3 regions of the Lysinibacillus sp. NPDC093197 genome follow, and region 3 is predicted to be linked to each of the others. Evidence: riboswitches for the same ligand, from Rfam matches in the RefSeq annotation. Region 3 holds a riboswitch; each other region holds the start of a gene.
The links. A riboswitch is a leader RNA that binds a small molecule or an ion and turns the genes downstream of it on or off. The one in region 3 is predicted to bind S-adenosylmethionine.
Positions count from the first base shown of each region.

Region 1: another riboswitch for S-adenosylmethionine. It lies ahead of metK (methionine adenosyltransferase); the one in region 3 lies ahead of ACIP9G_RS07170 (YezD family protein).
Region 2: another riboswitch for S-adenosylmethionine. It lies ahead of ACIP9G_RS19240 (cyclase family protein); the one in region 3 lies ahead of ACIP9G_RS07170 (YezD family protein).

Region 1 covers NZ_JBIVOH010000006.1:225,752-231,723, reverse strand. Annotated here, with positions in the region: gene ACIP9G_RS16725 (alpha/beta hydrolase) at 1-249, opposite strand, end outside; gene pckA (phosphoenolpyruvate carboxykinase (ATP)) at 353-1,939, opposite strand; SAM riboswitch class I at 2,142-2,260, shown strand; gene metK (methionine adenosyltransferase) at 2,516-3,712, shown strand; gene ACIP9G_RS16710 (gamma carbonic anhydrase) at 4,074-4,586, opposite strand; gene ACIP9G_RS16705 (alpha/beta hydrolase) at 4,722-5,528, shown strand; gene ACIP9G_RS16700 (alanine/glycine:cation symporter family protein) at 5,658-5,972, shown strand, end outside.
Region 2 covers NZ_JBIVOH010000009.1:30,044-36,015, forward strand. Annotated here, with positions in the region: gene ACIP9G_RS19230 (Cof-type HAD-IIB family hydrolase) at 1-264, shown strand, start outside; gene ACIP9G_RS19235 (DedA family protein) at 690-1,286, shown strand; gene ACIP9G_RS19240 (cyclase family protein) at 1,359-2,096, opposite strand; SAM riboswitch class I at 2,308-2,409, opposite strand; gene ACIP9G_RS19245 (YuzC family spore coat inner layer protein) at 2,518-2,823, opposite strand; gene ACIP9G_RS19250 (VOC family protein) at 3,078-3,521, shown strand; gene ACIP9G_RS19255 (methyltransferase domain-containing protein) at 3,594-4,196, shown strand; gene ACIP9G_RS19260 (DUF1540 domain-containing protein) at 4,310-4,468, shown strand; gene ACIP9G_RS19265 (group-specific protein) at 4,511-4,759, opposite strand; gene ACIP9G_RS19270 (histidine phosphatase family protein) at 4,913-5,458, shown strand; gene ACIP9G_RS19275 (SIMPL domain-containing protein) at 5,530-5,972, opposite strand, start outside.
Region 3 covers NZ_JBIVOH010000002.1:258,983-264,954, reverse strand. Annotated here, with positions in the region: gene ACIP9G_RS07190 (general stress protein) at 1-357, shown strand, start outside; gene ACIP9G_RS07185 (DMT family transporter) at 500-1,399, opposite strand; gene ACIP9G_RS07180 (LysR family transcriptional regulator) at 1,534-2,409, shown strand; gene ACIP9G_RS07175 (phosphopantothenoylcysteine decarboxylase domain-containing protein) at 2,507-3,181, shown strand; SAM riboswitch class I at 3,397-3,494, shown strand; gene ACIP9G_RS07170 (YezD family protein) at 3,567-3,722, shown strand; gene ACIP9G_RS07165 (flavin reductase family protein) at 3,935-4,423, opposite strand; gene ACIP9G_RS07160 (hypothetical protein) at 5,066-5,605, shown strand; gene ACIP9G_RS07155 (ABC transporter ATP-binding protein) at 5,805-5,972, opposite strand, start outside.

The DNA.
Region 1 (5,972 bases), on a different contig from region 3:
TTGATCTACGGATTGAATCGTTGTTTCTTCGTAATGGCTGTTAAACCATGTTTCACGAGCCTCTTGCTCTTTCACTTCATTCGGATTAGAATCAATTAAATTATGTGGTGCATCAAGAACGGCTGATTTATCAGATTGTGGATTTAACGCCAAGTTGTAAAAGTAATTGCCCGCAATAAATCCTGCTCCAATAAACAATACAAATAATGAAACGATGATGCCAACTAGTATTTTGTATTTTTTTTTCATATGTATCCTCCAATACTATCCAAAACATAAAAATTTGAAGAGTATTTTTTATAAAAACGGGTAAAAAAAAGGGAACGAATAAATCGTTCCCTTAGCCGCATTATTATTTTAATGGACCACCAAGTTTAGTGATTGCTTCAGAAACATTTGAGAATTTCTTGAAGTTGTCATTGAATAGACCAGCAAGTTCAGCAGCTTTTACATCATAAGCAGCTTTGTCTGCCCATGCATCGCGTGGGTTAAGCACTTCTGAAGGTACGCCTTCAACTGCTGTAGGAATGTGTAAGCCAAATACAGCATCTTGAGTAGTTTCAACGTTGTTTAGTTTACCATCGATTGCAGCACGTACCATTGTACGAGTGTAAGAAAGCTTCATACGGCTACCTGTACCGTATTCGCCACCAGTCCAGCCAGTGTTTACTAAGAATACTTGTGCGCCATGCTCATCGATTTTTTGACCTAACATTTCAGCATAAACAGTTGCTGGAAGTGGAAGGAAAGGAGAACCGAAGCATGTAGAGAATACTGGTTCTGGCTCTGTTACACCACGTTCAGTACCTGCAAGTTTAGATGTGAAACCACTTAGGAAGTGATACATTGCTTGTTCTTTTGTTAATTTACTGATTGGAGGTAATACACCAAATGCATCAGCAGTTAAGAAAACGATTGTTTTTGGATGACCTGCAACAGATGGATCAACAATATTTTCAATATATTGGATAGGGTAAGCAACACGTGTATTTTCTGTTAATGAAACATCATCGTAATCACAAACACGAGTTTCAGGATCTACAGCTACGTTTTCTAGTACAGAACCGAAGCGGATTGCGTTATAGATTTCAGGTTCTTTTTCAGCAGAAAGGTTAATTGTTTTTGCATAGCAACCACCTTCAATGTTGAATACGCCGTTGTCAGACCAGCCGTGCTCATCATCACCGATTAATTTGCGGTCAGGGTCAGCTGATAAAGTTGTTTTACCAGTACCAGATAAACCGAAGAATAATGCCACATCGCCAGCTTCACCTACGTTTGCTGAACAGTGCATTGATAGGATGCCTTGTTGTGGTAATAGGTAGTTCATAATACCGAAAATAGATTTTTTCATTTCACCAGCATATTCAGTACCACCGATTAGGATGATTTTCTTTTCAAGTGATACAATAATGAATGTTTCAGAAGATGTACCATCGATAGCTGGATCTGCTTTAAAGTTAGGAGCTGAGATAACTGTGAAGTCAGCAACATGAGAAGCTAATTCTTCTTGTGTTGGACGGATAAATAATTGATGGGCGAAAAGATTATGCCAAGCATATTCATTGATTACTTGGATGCTTAATTGTGAATCTTTGTCAGCACCAGCAAAACCGTTGAATACGAATAATTCGTCACGTTCTTTTAAGTATTTAACTACTTTTACATATAAGTTATCGAACACTTCCGAAGAAATTGGTTGGTTTACTTTACCCCAGTCAATTTTATCTTTTGTGCTTTCTTCTTCTACCGTATATTTATCTTTAGGTGAACGACCAGTGTATTTGCCAGTTTCTGCACGAACTGCGCCATCTACTGTTAACATAGCCTCACCACGAGATGTAGCTTTTTCCGCTAATTGTGGTACTGAAAGTTGAACGTTAATGTTCCCGCCGTTTAATAATTCCTTCAGTTCGTTTGCAATTTCTACTGAATTCATCGATTAAATACCATCCTTTTTTATAGTATTCCCTTGAGTTTGAGGGAGTTTTTCTTAATTTCAAAAATAGTATAACACAATTGCTTTAATAATCTATACTAATTCAAAAATTATTTTCGTGTTTTAAATAACTTTCAACAAAAAGTCATAAAATAATTGACAACGTTCGACCTTTTACGTAAGATGAGGAATTGAACGGATACTCTTATCCCGAGCTGGTGGAGGGTCAGGCCCTGTGAAACCCGGCAACCTGCATGAACTATTTCACGACATGCGCTGGTGCCAACCTGATGCAAGGGGAAAACCCTTGAACGATAAGAGTGAAAGGTTACGAAGTCATTATTCCTTTCCTCATGTAAAGTACGTGAGAAAAGGATTTTTTTTATTTTCATAATGAATGTAAAGGTAAGTATATACAATTCTTTCCTTATTATAATGACGGATCTTTCGAAATCCTCATGTTAAAAGCAACAACGGCTTGAAAGTTCTATCCTTCAGGAGCGAACTTGACATGGGTAATGAGTACCGTATTAATTTCGCAAATGCTATTTGTAAGAGTAATAGGAGGAAAATCAAATGACAAACCGTCGATTGTTTACATCAGAGAGTGTAACAGAAGGACATCCCGACAAAATTTGTGACCAAATTTCGGATGCCATTTTAGATGCCATTTTAAAAGAAGATCCAAATGCACGTGTAGCGTGTGAAACAACTGTAACAACAGGATTAGTATTAGTAGCTGGAGAAATCACTACTTCTACTTATGTAGATATTAAAGGTATCGTGCGTGATACAGTAGCAGAAATCGGCTATACACGCGGTAAATATGGCTTTGATGCTGAAAACTTAGCAGTACTAGTTGCAATTGGTGAACAATCACCAGATATTGCCCAAGGTGTAGACCAAGCACTAGAAGCGCGCGAAGGTTCTATGACTGATGCAGATATTGAAGCTATTGGCGCAGGCGACCAAGGTTTAATGTTCGGTTACGCTTGTAACGAAACACCTGAGTTAATGCCATTACCTATTAGTTTAGCGCATAAATTAGCTCGTCGTTTAACAGAAGTACGTAAATCAGGTGAACTAGCATATTTACGTCCAGACGGTAAAACACAGGTGACAATTGAGTATGATGAACACAACATCCCAGTTCGTGTCGATACTATTGTTATTTCAACACAGCATGATGAAGAAGCATCACTTGAACAAATTCAATCAGACTTAAAAGAGTTAGTAATAGCACCAGTAGTACCTAGTGAGTTATTAGATGCTCAAACGAAATATTTCATCAACCCAACAGGTCGTTTTGTTATTGGTGGACCTAAAGGAGATGCTGGACTTACTGGGCGTAAAATCATCGTTGATACATACGGTGGCTATGCACGTCATGGTGGTGGTGCATTCTCTGGTAAGGACGCTACAAAAGTAGACCGTTCAGCTGCATATGCTGCTCGTTATGTGGCAAAAAATATTGTTGCTGCAGGTTTAGCAGAACGTGCTGAAGTCCAACTTGCTTATGCCATTGGTGTAGCACAACCAGTATCAATCGCTGTAGATACATTTGGTACAGGAAAAGTAAGCGAAAGCGAAATCGTACAATGGGTTCGCGAACTATTTGATTTACGTCCAGCAGGCATCATTAAAATGCTAGATCTACGTCGCCCAATTTACAAACAAACGGCTGCTTATGGTCACTTTGGTCGTACAGATTTAAATGTACCTTGGGAAAATACGGACAAGGCTGATGCATTAAGAGAAAAAGCAAGTCTATAAGCTATTTTGTAAAGAGCATTCTAATATGTGGTAAACATATGCAAATGTTTTAGTGAAGGGGCTACGTAATGGCCCCTTTCTAACTTGCTTCAGCATTCACACCCCACTTCTAAAGGTTGGATTTGTATGCTGAAGCAAGTTAAAGGCCCAGACGGATGTCATAGATTTTCTAAGGCGCTTTTAGAGCATACTGTAAAAATTTGGATGAAATGATGCCTAGGCGTAATTGATTGCAAAAAAATTCGCGTCTTTCCGTTTACCTTGGAAGGAAATCGCGAATTTATTTTTTATCCTATATAACTTTGTTTATTACTAGAGCACTTACACCTATATCGCAGCCCGCGTATTTTTAGGGCATCCATTATTTTTGAAGAGATTTGTAATATTGACCTTTTTCGGCGTATTCTCTAACGATACGTTCCATGTCTTCTTTATCTTCAGCATTTAATTCACGTACAACTTTTGCTGGACGACCTAATGCTAAGCAATTAGGAGGAATGACTTTACCTGGAGGTACAAGACTACCCGCACCAATAAATGCACCTTCTCCTATCTCTGCCCCATCCAACACGATTGATCCCATACCTATTAATGCATTTTTTCGAATTGTACAGCTATGTAAAGTTACTTGGTGTCCAACTGTTACTTCATCTTCGATTATTAATGGATATTTTGGACTTTGATGTAGACAGCAAAGATCTTGGATACTTACTCGTTTACCAATTATTGTTGGTGATACATCACCTCGAATAACTGTATTAAACCATATAGTTGTCTCGGCACCAATCGTTACGTCACCAGTAACGGTTGCATAGTCAGCTATAAAAACTGATGGATCGATAGTAGGTGTTTTGTCTTTAAACGGATAAATCATGCTAAACGCCTCTTTTCTTTCTTTGATGTAGTATTATCGTATCAAATGCGCAATTTTATGCAAATATAATTTTATAAAGACGAGAATATTTCGTTATAATCATTGTGTAACTATTTATTTAGGAGGACTATGTGAATGTGGAAATGGGAAGCTGATGGACAAGCGAAGGCTGTGATTGCTATTGTTCACGGTGCTTATGAAAATCACCGTTGGTACGCATGGCTTATTGAAAAACTCAGAATGGAAGGCTTCCACGTAGTCATGGGGGATTTACCGAATCATGGGGCAAATGCAAAACTCTCACGTGTCCATGATGAGGACTTTAAAGAGTATAACAAATATACAAGGCATTTAATTGAAAATGCTTTTTCATATGATTTGCCAGTGTTTTTAATGGGGCACGGACTAGGAGCAACGTTAATCCTTCATACAATGCATAAGAGAAAATATGAGTGTGCAGGAATTATTTTGACATCACCTTGGCTGCATTTGAAATTACAGCCTGGTAAGTTATCAAATGCATTAACGAGCTTAAGTGCTTTAACGGCAAGCGTTAAAATGACACACGATATCTCTTTTGACAAATTAACGCGTAGTGTCGAAGGTAGAGATGAAATGAAGGACGAGTTTCCTTTTAAGTCCGTTATCTCAGTAAAGTGGTATCGTGAATTACAGCAAATGATGCGCAATTTAGCGGTCATGCCAAAAGCAGAGTTTCCGAACACGCCTATGCTTATTATGACTGGGGAAAGAGATAGTATCACGGAAACTAGACAAACACGCAATTGGCTACATCAGCAGGAGTTTGCTGAATTCCAATTTAAAGAATGGGCAAAATGCTACCATAATTTATTCCATGAAATAGAGCGTGAAGAGATTTTTGTCTATATCCGAGATTTTGTTAATAATGCCTTGCGTCGAATTGGATATATAATTCGATAGAATGTTTCCCCTCCGAAAAATATTGTTGAATAAGATGTATAGTAACTTGAAAATAATGTTGTAATTTTCAGAAAAATGTAATACTATAATGTCTTAAAGTAAGAATATTCATATTTTGGGAGGGGTAAAATGGAAGGTATTGTAAGTTTTCTGAACAGTATTTTATGGGGGCCGTGGTTTATTTATGGTATTTTATTGATTGGTTTATTCTTTTCAATCATTACACGGTTCCTGCAAGTAAGACTCATTAAGGATATGTTCGTCTTAATGTTTAAAGGAGAGAAATCGGAAAAAGGAATTTCTTCTTTCCAGGCAATGTCGATTGCATTATCAGGGCGTGTTGGTACAGGTAATATTGCTGGTACGGCAACTGCAATCGCAATGGGGGGTCCTGGTGCAATTTTTTGGATGTGGGCAATTGCCTTCATCGGTGCGGCGACGGCC
Region 2 (5,972 bases), on a different contig from region 3:
CATCCGACGATTATAAATGTGCTACAAGATGATGTATCAAAATCCATCGCAGTTGAAGCAGTGCTAAAATATTTCAACCTAGTTCCGAAAGAGGCAATTGCTTTTGGAGATGGAGATAATGATATTGATATGTTAAAGCAAGTTGGATATGGTATTGCGATGGGAAATGGCAGTGTCGCATTAAAAAATATCGCTGATTATATCACGATGAAATCAGATGAAGGTGGCATAGATTATGCATTGCGCAAGCTACAGCTTATCTAAGGTAATAAATATGATAAAGAATGAAATAATATCGCAATCGCGTCTATAGGGGAATGTTCTCAGATTGTATGAATAAATTATAAATAATGATTGTGGTAGCTATTCTAGTTGCCATTGTCGTATGTATTTGTTTTTTAGTCAGCTCATCAGTTACTAACAAGTCGTTTTGACGTAGTCTACAGTAAGGGATATGGAGTCATCATCAATAGAAATTAGCGCGCTGAAGGAGATACGAAGATACGGTAAAGCGGGTTTTTGTTGAAAACTGAATTTAACAAAAATAAAGTTCTGTTGATTGTACAATATTGATATACATGTAATAATGATTAAACCTATGCAAAAGTGATTGTTAGAAATAATTGACTTTAAGAGGCTTATGTTAAGCTAAGATAATGGGAAAATTAAGGCTTTAGGTGGGGTAAAAAATGGTGCATCACGTGCAATCTCTTATTGAACATTACGGGTATTTTGGGATTATTCTTATACTAGTTGGAGGGATTGTCGGGCTGCCACTTCCTGATGAAATTTTTTTAACCTATGTAGGGTATAATGTTTATCGAGAAAATTTAGAGCATATTCCTGCATTAATAAGTGCTGCGGTGGGAGCTGCAGGAGGCATCACCCTCAGCTACTTTGTTGGTCGTCGATTCGGTTTGCCGTTATTACAAAAATATGGGCCAAAAATTTATATAACTGCACAAAAAATTGAGTTTACGAAAAAATTGTTTGAAAAGATAGGGCCTGTATTATTATTAATTGGATACTTTATACCTGGCGTTCGTCACCTTACAGCATATATTGCAGCCATTAATAATTATCCTTATAAAAAGTTTGCTGTTTATGCGTATGCAGGTGCAATAGTATGGACTTTCACATTTATTACTTTAGGGAAAGAGCTAGGAAATAAGTGGCGTTTTGTTGGTATGTATTTATCCCAATACAGCCTCTTTGCTATATTGCTGTTTATAGTAATAATGCTGATTGTGTACTATATTTTTAAAAAAAGAAATACGATTAAATGAATATCGCATGTTAAAAGAAGGTCTGCTGCAAATGTTTTATGACATTTTGAGGCAGACCATTTTTGTCTAGAATTAAGGCAAAATAGCAAATGAACGTACAGGGAATCCAGATGCTTTTTCAGGCTTTGGCACAATATTGAAAATGACTGCTCCTTTTGCTGGTAGCTTATCTAAATTCGTCATCAGTTCAATTTGATATGTATCCTGATCTAGTACAAAGTATTCGCCATCAAGCGTTCCATTTTTACGGAAATCTGCCGCTGAATCTGTATCGAACGTTTCATGACCTATTGCATTGATGTTCCGTTCTGTAAATAAAAACTGCAACGCTTCTAATCCCCAACCTGGAATATGGTTATGACCATCTTTATCTTTATTATTAAATAAATCCTTATCAGGCCAACGTTTACTCCAATCAGTTCGCAGAGCAACAAATGTACCTGCTTCAATTTCTCCATATTCTGCTTCGAAATCTAAAATATCTTGTACACTTAACGTGAAGTCATTGTCCGATTTAGCTTCCTTGGACTTATCAATAACAATTAGCGGTAGGACAAGTTCTTTTAATTCTAATTCGTCTAAGTAGCGTGTATCTGAAACAAAGTGTATAGGTGGGTCGATATGTGTTCCATATTGCCCAGGAAACGTAAATTGTTGTGCAAAGAAGCCGTCATTATGCGAAAAGAGCGTTTCAAATTTGGCATCTTCAAACATAAAAAAATGGGGTGAGTTAGGTCCGAATGTGTGTGTTAAGTCAACCCATTGCTTAGATTTTAATAACTGCAATGCTTGTAAAAGTTCATTTGTCATTTGTATTCCCTGCTTTCTTTATTATGAGTAGTGAATCAATTTCATCATTAAATACGAACATAGAAGAGATAAAAATTACGCTTTAGGCAGACGCTTTCCACGTGCAAGCCCCTAGCCCCTTTTGCTCCATATGAAATTAACTCTTGTTTAAAATAAAATAAAAAAAGAGCCCTCCTTGTAGAAGAGGACTCTCGTGTAACTGAAGTCAGTCTCCTCATCTTCTTGCGAATTTCGCAAATTGGAATTAGCACCATGCCTAAGACTGGTTGCTGAGACTTCATAGGGCCAATCCCTCCATCTCTCTTGATAAGAAAAATATATGAATTTTCAGAAATAGTAATACCAAATACTTTAGCATAATCATAAATAGTTTACAAGTTCTATCGGAGTGCATGGTTATAAAAAATAAGAAGCTTTTCCCTTACCAATATAAAATTACCGCTATACTACAGCACCCACCTTCTGATAATACAATTCGAATATTATCTGGCGTATATTTCGCTTCAAACTTCGCCGTAACGCCAGCTGAAGAAATGAGTTTTTGCACTTCATCCTGCTTGGAAAGCTGTGCGGCATTTTTAAGATCATGTGCAAATTGATCAGACCCTTCAATTTTCTCTGTCAGTAATTGGGCCTGCTGCATAATTGGCTGAATTTGTTTGGCAGATGTCTTCAACTTCAACGTATTAATAGGCGGGTACGGATTTGGGTTTGGGGATGTGGGCATCGCAAGCTGTCCCGGCAAATGATGCGGTAAAGGCGTATTAGAAGTGCCCCAATGTGGATATTGATAAACATAATACGGATAAGGATTGTAATACAGCAGAATTCCTCCAATCCATGGCTAATATCTTAGTGTATCTTATGTAGCGGCATTATGTTTTGTGTTGAAGAACATCTTTTATATGGAACGTGAGATAAAGGGAAATTAATTAAAAAAGTAGAATAAGTATTAGATACCGTAGAAAAGGGGCAGATGGGATGAATCGTTTAAACTTAATTACATTGGGTGTGAAAAATATGGTAGAATCGCTGGCATTTTATCGTGATGGGCTTGGGTTTGAAGTAGTCGTTTATGGGGATGAAACAAATCCAGATGTTATTTTTTTTAATAATGCAGGAACAAAAATATCTTTATTCCCAATTGAGCGCTTAGTAAAGGATATTGATGAAGCGAATCCACCTGCTGTAGGGAATGGCTTTAATGGCATTACACTTGCCTATAATGGAAAGTCTAAAGAAGAAGTCGATGAAGTATTTTTGTTAGCAAAAAAAGCTGGAGCGAATATTGTAAAGGAGCCTGAAACAGTGTTTTGGGGAGGCTATAGCGGCTATTTCCAAGACCCAAACGGCTTTTATTGGGAAGTTGCACACGGTGATATGTGGCAATTTGATGAAAATGACATGTTAATTATTACGCAATAGATTGTCAGTGTGCTTTGATGAAGTTTTGTCAAAGCACGTTTTTATAAACTAACCGATAGAGGAGATGGTATAGTGAAACCGTTTTGGGAGAAAGATTACTTAGCGGATACGCATTATGCTTTTGGTAACCCAAGTGATGAGGTGGTTGAATGGGCAAAAACATTACAAGCTGGGGCGCGTATTTTAGATATAGGGTGTGGTGATGGTCGGCACGCAGTCTATTTAGCACAGCTTGGGTTTGAGGTTGAAGCCATCGATATTTCGGAGGCAGGTATTGCTAAAATCAATAAATATAAAGCGTTGCACCAATTACATAACTTACAGGCTATTGTGCAAGATGTTACTACTTATAAGTTTAAACATTCCTATGATTGTATTATTTCACATGGCTTGTTCCACTTTTTAGAGCGTGAAGCTTGGCATAGCATTATTCATTCAATGCAAATACATACGAAGACACAAGGCATCAATATTATTACCGTATTTACAGACGAAGTAGATATTCCAGACGATTTAGCACCATTTGTTAAAGGAATATGTAAAGAAGGCGAAATCAAAGATTTATATCATAGTTGGTCTATTCAATATTATCGTTCCTACCAATTTGAAGATCAGCATGACAACAATATTAAACATTGTCACTCAGCAAATAAATTAGTCGCTGTTAGAAGATAATAAAGAAAAAACAGGCACGATTATGATTTTAGGCTATATTAAGGTTTTATGTTTAAGTTAAGTATTGAAAACCCCGAATTTGTTAAGGATAACAAAAGAGGAGGTGTGATACGATGGCACAACAGATTCTATGTGAAGTCAATAACTGCACGCATTGGGGCTCTGGTAACAAATGTACAGCAGAAGCTATTTACGTTGTAAGTCAAAAAGGTCAGCATGCATCCAAAAGTGAAGAAACAGATTGCAAAACATTTACACCTGAAGAGCATTAATGGCGTTAGGGTAACCCTTTAGGGGGCTACCCTTTTTTTATGTCATAACTGGTACATATCTACTTTGTCTTTCTTGAACAATAGGGTATGAGCATTTTTCACTTTTTCCTCTACATAATCTAATGAATAGTTGCCAAATGCGTCTGTTAAATCACCGATTGCACGAGATAAATTATCAATGACAGGTATTAATGTTTCGAGTTCTTTCAATTCTTTCCCTGCGTTCATCTCATCCATAATTTCATGAGCAAGATGTTGGATTTTCCGAAGGCGTTTGTTTTCCGCTTGCATCATATCCTCCTTTAAGCATCATCTTTTACACTGACTAAATATATGATGGTTATTTGTAGTTCATGAGTAATTGCTTTTACTCATATTTGTTATAAATGGTAAAATGTTAGAAATAAACGTAACAACTTTTTTAAATTTGTAGGGGGGAGCGAAATGAAGAGGATTTACGTAATTAGACATTGCGAAGCACAAGGGCAATCTTCAAATGCGCCTTTAACAGAAAAAGGGCACGAGCAGGCAATGCGTTTAGCTGACTTTTTTCATGCTTATAAAATTGACCGAATCATTTCGAGTCCTTTTTTACGTGCCATCCAATCGATAGAACTATTAAGTAAAACAACAAACAAAGAAATTGAGATAGATGAACGCCTTTCAGAACGTGTATTAAGCATAGATAATTTACCGGATTGGTATGAAAAACTAAAATTAACTTTTACTAATTTGGATTTAAAATACGAGGGTGGGGAGTCCAGTCAGGAGGCAATGGATCGCATTAAGAACGTTGTAAAAGAAGTGGCTGAGAGAGGAACTGAACATACAGTTATCGTCAGTCATGGTAATCTAATCTCCTTACTATTAAAGAGTTATAAAAGTGACGTAGATTTTATGTTTTGGCAAAGGCTAAGTAATCCAGATGTCTATCAAATAAGCTATATTCATAACGAAGCGGTTATCGAACGTATTTGGGATGCACAATAATAGAAGACAAGAAGCCAGACTACATTATGATAAATGGAGTCTGGCTTTGTTTTACGTTCTGGAAAATATATTTAGTATTGAAATGTAACGCGGACAGCGGCACTAATAGTGATTTGCCCTTGTTCAATAGGTGTTACCATTGACGAATCTGCCATTGCCATCGATTTATATAGCACAGGGCCACTTTCGTTTTCTTCAACAATTTCTATCGGCTGAGGATGCACAGATATTTGCATTGTCTGTGCAATCGTATTAGCCTTCATTTGAGCATTATGAAGTGCCAGGCTAAGCGCCTGCTGGTAATATGCATCTGCATTATCAATTTTAAATTGGATAGAGGATATACGATTTGCTCCATTTTCCACAGCCGTATCAATAACAACCCCTACAAGATTTATATCAGGTATTTTTACCGTAATTGCATTTGCCACCTCATAGCCTTTAAATACCTGTTTGCCATCTACATAATCATAAATAGGCGCTATTGTATAGGTGGCAGTTTGAATATTTTCCT
Region 3 (5,972 bases):
AATGTTGATGTGAAAACACATGAGGCAGGTAACTGGTTTGACCAAATTAAATCATGGTTTACAGGTGAAACAGCTGTTACGGAAGGTTTAAAACGATTTGATCTGACAGAGGGGCAAACAGCTTATTACGCTCAGCTTGTTGAAGAAGGAGCCATCGTATTATATGCGGAGCATGATAATGTAAATCCTTCAACATCTACACTGATTGCAGATTCAAAACGCGCTCAACTTGACCCATTCGATACACATGTAACGCCACCTCAATCTATCGTTGATGAGACACCAGCACAACGCGAAGAGCGACTAAAAGCTGAAGAGCAAATGAATGAAGCTGAACAAATGAGAAGATATTTATAAAGGATTTAACTAGCTTGCAAACAAGTGAAAAGTGAAATGGTATGCACTCCATTTCACTTTTTGCTGTTTTTTTATTACAGTGTCCGTTGAAGCGTTAAATAAAAAAGACCCTGAGAAATTACATTTCAGGGTCTTCGTATAATTAATGCATCACTTTTTCTTGTTCATGTTTTCGCATAAATCGAAGAACATGAAGTTGCTCTAATTGAGCGACAAGATTACCAATTAAAATAAAGCTTCCACCGATAAGTAATTTTACCGTTAGTCCTTCGCCGATGAACATCATCGCAAACATCGCTGCGAAAATAGGTTCTAATGAGAAAATTAGTCCTGTATGTGTAGCAGAAGTGTACTGTTGTGCAACAGTTTGGCCAACGAAGCAAAATGCACTACAGATAATACCAAGCCCTAAAATCGCAATCCATGAAGTAGTTGAATTCGGAAGTGTTGGTGCTTCAAAAAGTAGTGTTAAAACAAGCGCATAAATTCCAGCAAAACCGAGCTGGTAAATACCATAAGAAATCGATTCTACGCTACGTGTAAAATGACCGTTTAACAGTAAATAAATCGAATAACATAATGCCGCGATTGCAACTAATATATCGCCCATTTGAAATGTAAAAGATTGTTGAATAGTTAATACTGTAATACCAATCATCGTGCAAATAATTGCAAAACTTACTGCTTTTGATGGCAACTTTTTCTCGATAAAGCTACTGAAAATGGGCACTAAGACTACTGTAAGGCTTAAAATAAATCCTGCATTTGAAACAGAAGTTGTCTCTAATCCAAATAAGCTAAGTGCAAAGACAATGAATAACAGAAAACCTTGAATAGCTGCGTATTTCAATGTTTTGAAATTGACCTTTATCATACGTTTATAAAAAATAATGCCTGCTGCCAAAAATGCGATGATACAGCGTAACGCTACCACATTAAATACAGCTAATGTTTCAAGTCCCATTACCATAAACGTATAAGACAATCCCCAAAACATTGTAACTATGACCATTAATAAATTTGCTTTCCCTTGATTACTCATTATGCACCTTCTATCTCTGTGTACTAAAACAGTTTCATACTAAAATTTACTATATATCTTGTATTGTGATTAGTAAAACGAATGTTTATAATGATTAGTATTAAAAAAATTCATGTATATATGAGGGAATGTGAATGAGTTTAGTCAAATATGAGATTTTAAATAAAGTTGCAGAAGTTTCAAGCTTTACGAAAGCGGCTGACGCTCTTGGATTAACCCAATCGGCAGTTAGTCATGCTGTTTCCAGCTTAGAGAAAGAATGTGGATTTGCCCTTATTCATCGAAGTCGAACAGGTGTGACATTAACGAGCGAGGGACAAACAATGCTTCGGGCTATGCGAAATGTTCTTGATGCGGACGAATTATTACAACAAGAAGCGGCCCATATTCTTGGTGTAACTAGAGGGAAATTGCGAATAGGTGTTATTTCTAGTATTTCTTCCAACTGGATGCCAGAAATTATCCGTATTATGGACAATCAGTTTCCAGGTATACAAGTAGAGTTACGTGAAGGGGACTATTATGAAATTGAACAGTGGCTACAAAGTGGTGAAGTTGATGCTGGTTTTCTTAATGGTCAAAAATCGGAGCAATTTCAATTTATCGAATTGGTCCAAGACCCCCTTTTATGTATAGTGTCTGATCAAAGCTCTCTCTATAATCGTTCAGAAATTGATATTACTGAACTAGAAGACATGCCTTTTATAATGACATCGTATCGAGGAACTAATGATGTAAAAGTAATTTTAGAGCAGTACCATGTTAAACCGAATATTCGATTTGAGCTATCGGAGGAGGTTGGGATTATTTCGATGATTTCACACCATTTAGGCATTACTATTTTACCTCGATTAGTGATTAACCGATTACCGTCCTCATTAAGGGCTATCCCACTAAAGCAAGGTGGTTATCGTACGATAGGGCTAGCCATGAAACATCAAGCCTCACCGGTAACGAAAAAGTTTGCGGAAATTTTAAGTGTGTGGCTAAAAGAACAAAATAAGAAATAGGTTATTTAAGCTTTTTACGTTAAAATAGAACATGTAGATTGCTTATTAATTTGTTATTTTTCAAAAATGATAGTTTGAAAAGAAAAGGTGAGTGTGAGTGGGGACATTACAAGGAAAAACCGTACTCATTACAAGTGGGGGAACACTTGAAAAATGGGATCGTGTGCGAGGGCATACGAATTTATCGAAGGGGTCAATGGGCTGTTATTTGGCTGAAGCAGCTCTTGCCGAAGGTGCAGACGTCATCTATATGCATGGCTATTTTGCACAATTACCGATTAATCAAGATAAAATGCGTACAGTACGCTTTGAAGGTATTGAAGATTTAAGTGACAAGGTTCGTCATGCTGTACAAAATGAACAAGTAGACATCGTTATTATGGCAGCTGCAGGCTCTGATTGGGTCATTGATAAAGTATACGATCAATCGGGGAATTTAATGGAAGGTGCAGGGAAGATGCCGTCTGACGAGCCCCCTGTTATTCACTTTAAAAAAGCACCAAAAGTGTTAGGGCAAATAAAGGGTTGGCAGCCAAATGTCACTTTAGTAGGATTTAAGCTAGAGGCAACGGACGATGAGGAGTTTTTACTGTCCCGTGCACGTCTTCGTATGGAAACAGCCAATGCACAGTTGATGGTTGCCAATAGTTCACAATCTTTATATGGCGGACAAGAGCCACATTGGATTGTACCTGCACAAGGACAACCTATCAAAGTCATTGGTAAACAAGAAACGGCAAAAGTGTTAATGGAATACTTACAAAACGAATAAAGAGCAGCTGTGTAGAATATATAATTCTGCACAGCTTTTTTATGTTTTGAACATTCATACTAATGCTTTCAAGATCTTAAGATTGGAATTTAAGAAAATTTAGAGCAATAAAAATGTACCTTTTCTCTCTATTGCATAGTATTCGACTAGGTTTTATAATATTTATATTGACAATAGGTTTTCTGAATTATAGAATTATTTCCAAGAAACGTAAACTCTTATCGCGAGAGGTCTGGAGGAATGAGGCATAATGAAGTCTCGGCAACTGAGTTAATCGGTGCCAACTCCAGCAAAGTTATCTGAGAGATAAGGGGAGGCATCAAATCGTCTTGATGCGTGGATCTCTTTTATACACAAAAGTATGAAAAAAGAAGGGGTGTATCGTATGTCTCAACTGTCTAAGATTGATGATAAGAAATTAGAAGTTATTGCGAAGGCTATTCAAAATTTAGAATTTGGTGAAGTGCAAATTACAATTCAAGATGGAGTTATTGTCCAAATTAATCGACTGGAAAAACAAAGATTTCCTCAAAAAAAGTAAAGCTTTAAAAGAAGCATAGAAATTAACTCGGGACCAAATTTTAAGCTTATTGTCGCCACATAGTGTCCTGAGTTAATGTGCAACATTCATGCACTTGATTCATGTTCCAATATTGTACGCATGTGCAGATTGTTCGTAATGCAAAATATTATTAACGTACAAACAAAAAAAGTAGGCATCTCAAAATAAAATTTGAAATACCTACTTTTTTATTATTCGTAAAAACTCGTTGGGATTTGACCAATATGCCTACGATGATAAAGCAATGGCTCCTTCTGCGCATTATCAATTTCTAAAATATGACCAATGAAAATCGTATGGTCTCCTGCATCGATTTTTTTATATGTTTCGCATTGCAGCGTAGCTAAAGTATCATGTAATATTGGCAAACCATGTAAAGAATTAGACCATTTTACTTGCGCAAATCGGTCAGGGATTTTGCTTGAAAATACCGTACATAATTGTGTTTGATCGTTCGCTAAAATATTTACCGCAAATTTGTCCGTATTACTAAAAAGTGGATGCAGCTGCGATTTTTTGTCCAATGACCATAGGATAAGGAGCGGATCTATGGAAACAGATGCAAAGGAATTGACCGTTAAGCCAATCGGTTCATTCACATCATTGTAAGCTGTGACAACTGTGACACCTGTTGGATAATTACCTAAAGCCTGTTTAAAAGCAGTTACTTTGTCCGTCATACAATCACCTCTTATTATTTTATGGAGAATACGGGTTGTTTGTTCTTGTAGCATTTTTTCTGGTGCTATTATGGATAGCCTACAAAATAATCCAGCAACTGTAAAGCTGATTAATAACGATTATTTTAAAAAAATCATCAATTGAAAGGATTTTTTTTATGCTTTTTAAAGCTGATTATTACCTGGATATCCAGACTTCTACTTTATATTGTATCTTTAGTCATTAGTGTCAGTAGCAGTTATAGAGCCGGATGGAGATATTAAAGGGATAGATTATTTAGTTAAAATATCTAGTTTTTAAGAGGGGAATGACTTTAACGTTAAAATTTATTTAAAATTGATAGAGAAAAAAATGTATGGTAAAATCTAAGCAAAAATTTTTATCGTTAATATTCTGCATAACGGAACTATTTTTACTTTAATAAAAATAGCTTGATTTATTGATACTTTGCCTATTGAATGAGTTAAGTATTTTCAAATTACTTATGCCTAGGAGGTAGTTAGTGTTAATCGGTTGAAGGTTGTTAAATGTATTCCATCAGGACCATTATGAAATAAATGGTATACCAATACTCACGTACTAGGGATTAAAGATGGGCATATTAGACAACTATATCCAAAAAACTAATGTGAGGTGAATATATGATGGAAGTAGTAACAATTAATGAATTTGTTGTAAAAAGAATTATCGACGATTTGGAAGATGCAGTCAACAATCCTGATAAATATACGATAAGCATAAACGATAATTGGGATGAATTTGTTTCTTTTATCAATAACACTCAAAATAAATATATAGAAGAAGACGGTCTTCTTAGACTTGATGGTGGGTTATCGATTAAATGCTATAATAAAGAAATTTTAGGTGTTCGATATTGGGACTATCTCCCTGAGCTATGGGGATATATTGTCAATGTGATTGAAGATTACTTAGAGGACGGCATTGGGAAAAGTTATTTTCCTGATCAACCAGTTAAAATACAATTAAAGCAATTAAAAAATAAAAAAGTACAATTTTTATTTGATAACGACGATCATGTGTTAGAATTTGAACAAAAAATGCTATTAGGTATCTTTTTAAATCGTGCTGAAGTCTTTTTTACTGTTCTTGTAAAAGAACTTGATTTGACTAAATATAGCTACGAAATTGAAAAAATTCAAAAATTAAAAACCCGGATATGAATCAATTTATATTGAGTGCAACTAATCAAAAAGTGTTAGATTGATTGAATCAATCTAACACTTTTTCTATACCGTTGATGTCCGCTGCGGCGGTGTTTTCCGCTCAGCACAGTAAGCCATAACCCTCGCTATTGTGCAGAGTGCCTCCGCCTTTCATTGTGTGCTGTTATGAACAGGAGTCACCAACTTCGCTACCATCTTAGCCAACAACAACAGGCTTTTCAGTGCCTTCGTTGCCTTTGTTTTGTCCACTATTACCTGGAATAATACGATCTTCAGTTTCTTTATCGAAGAAGTGTACTTTATTCATATCCAATGCCAGTGGCAATACTTGGCCTGGTTTAGCAGTGGCATTGGAATCTACACG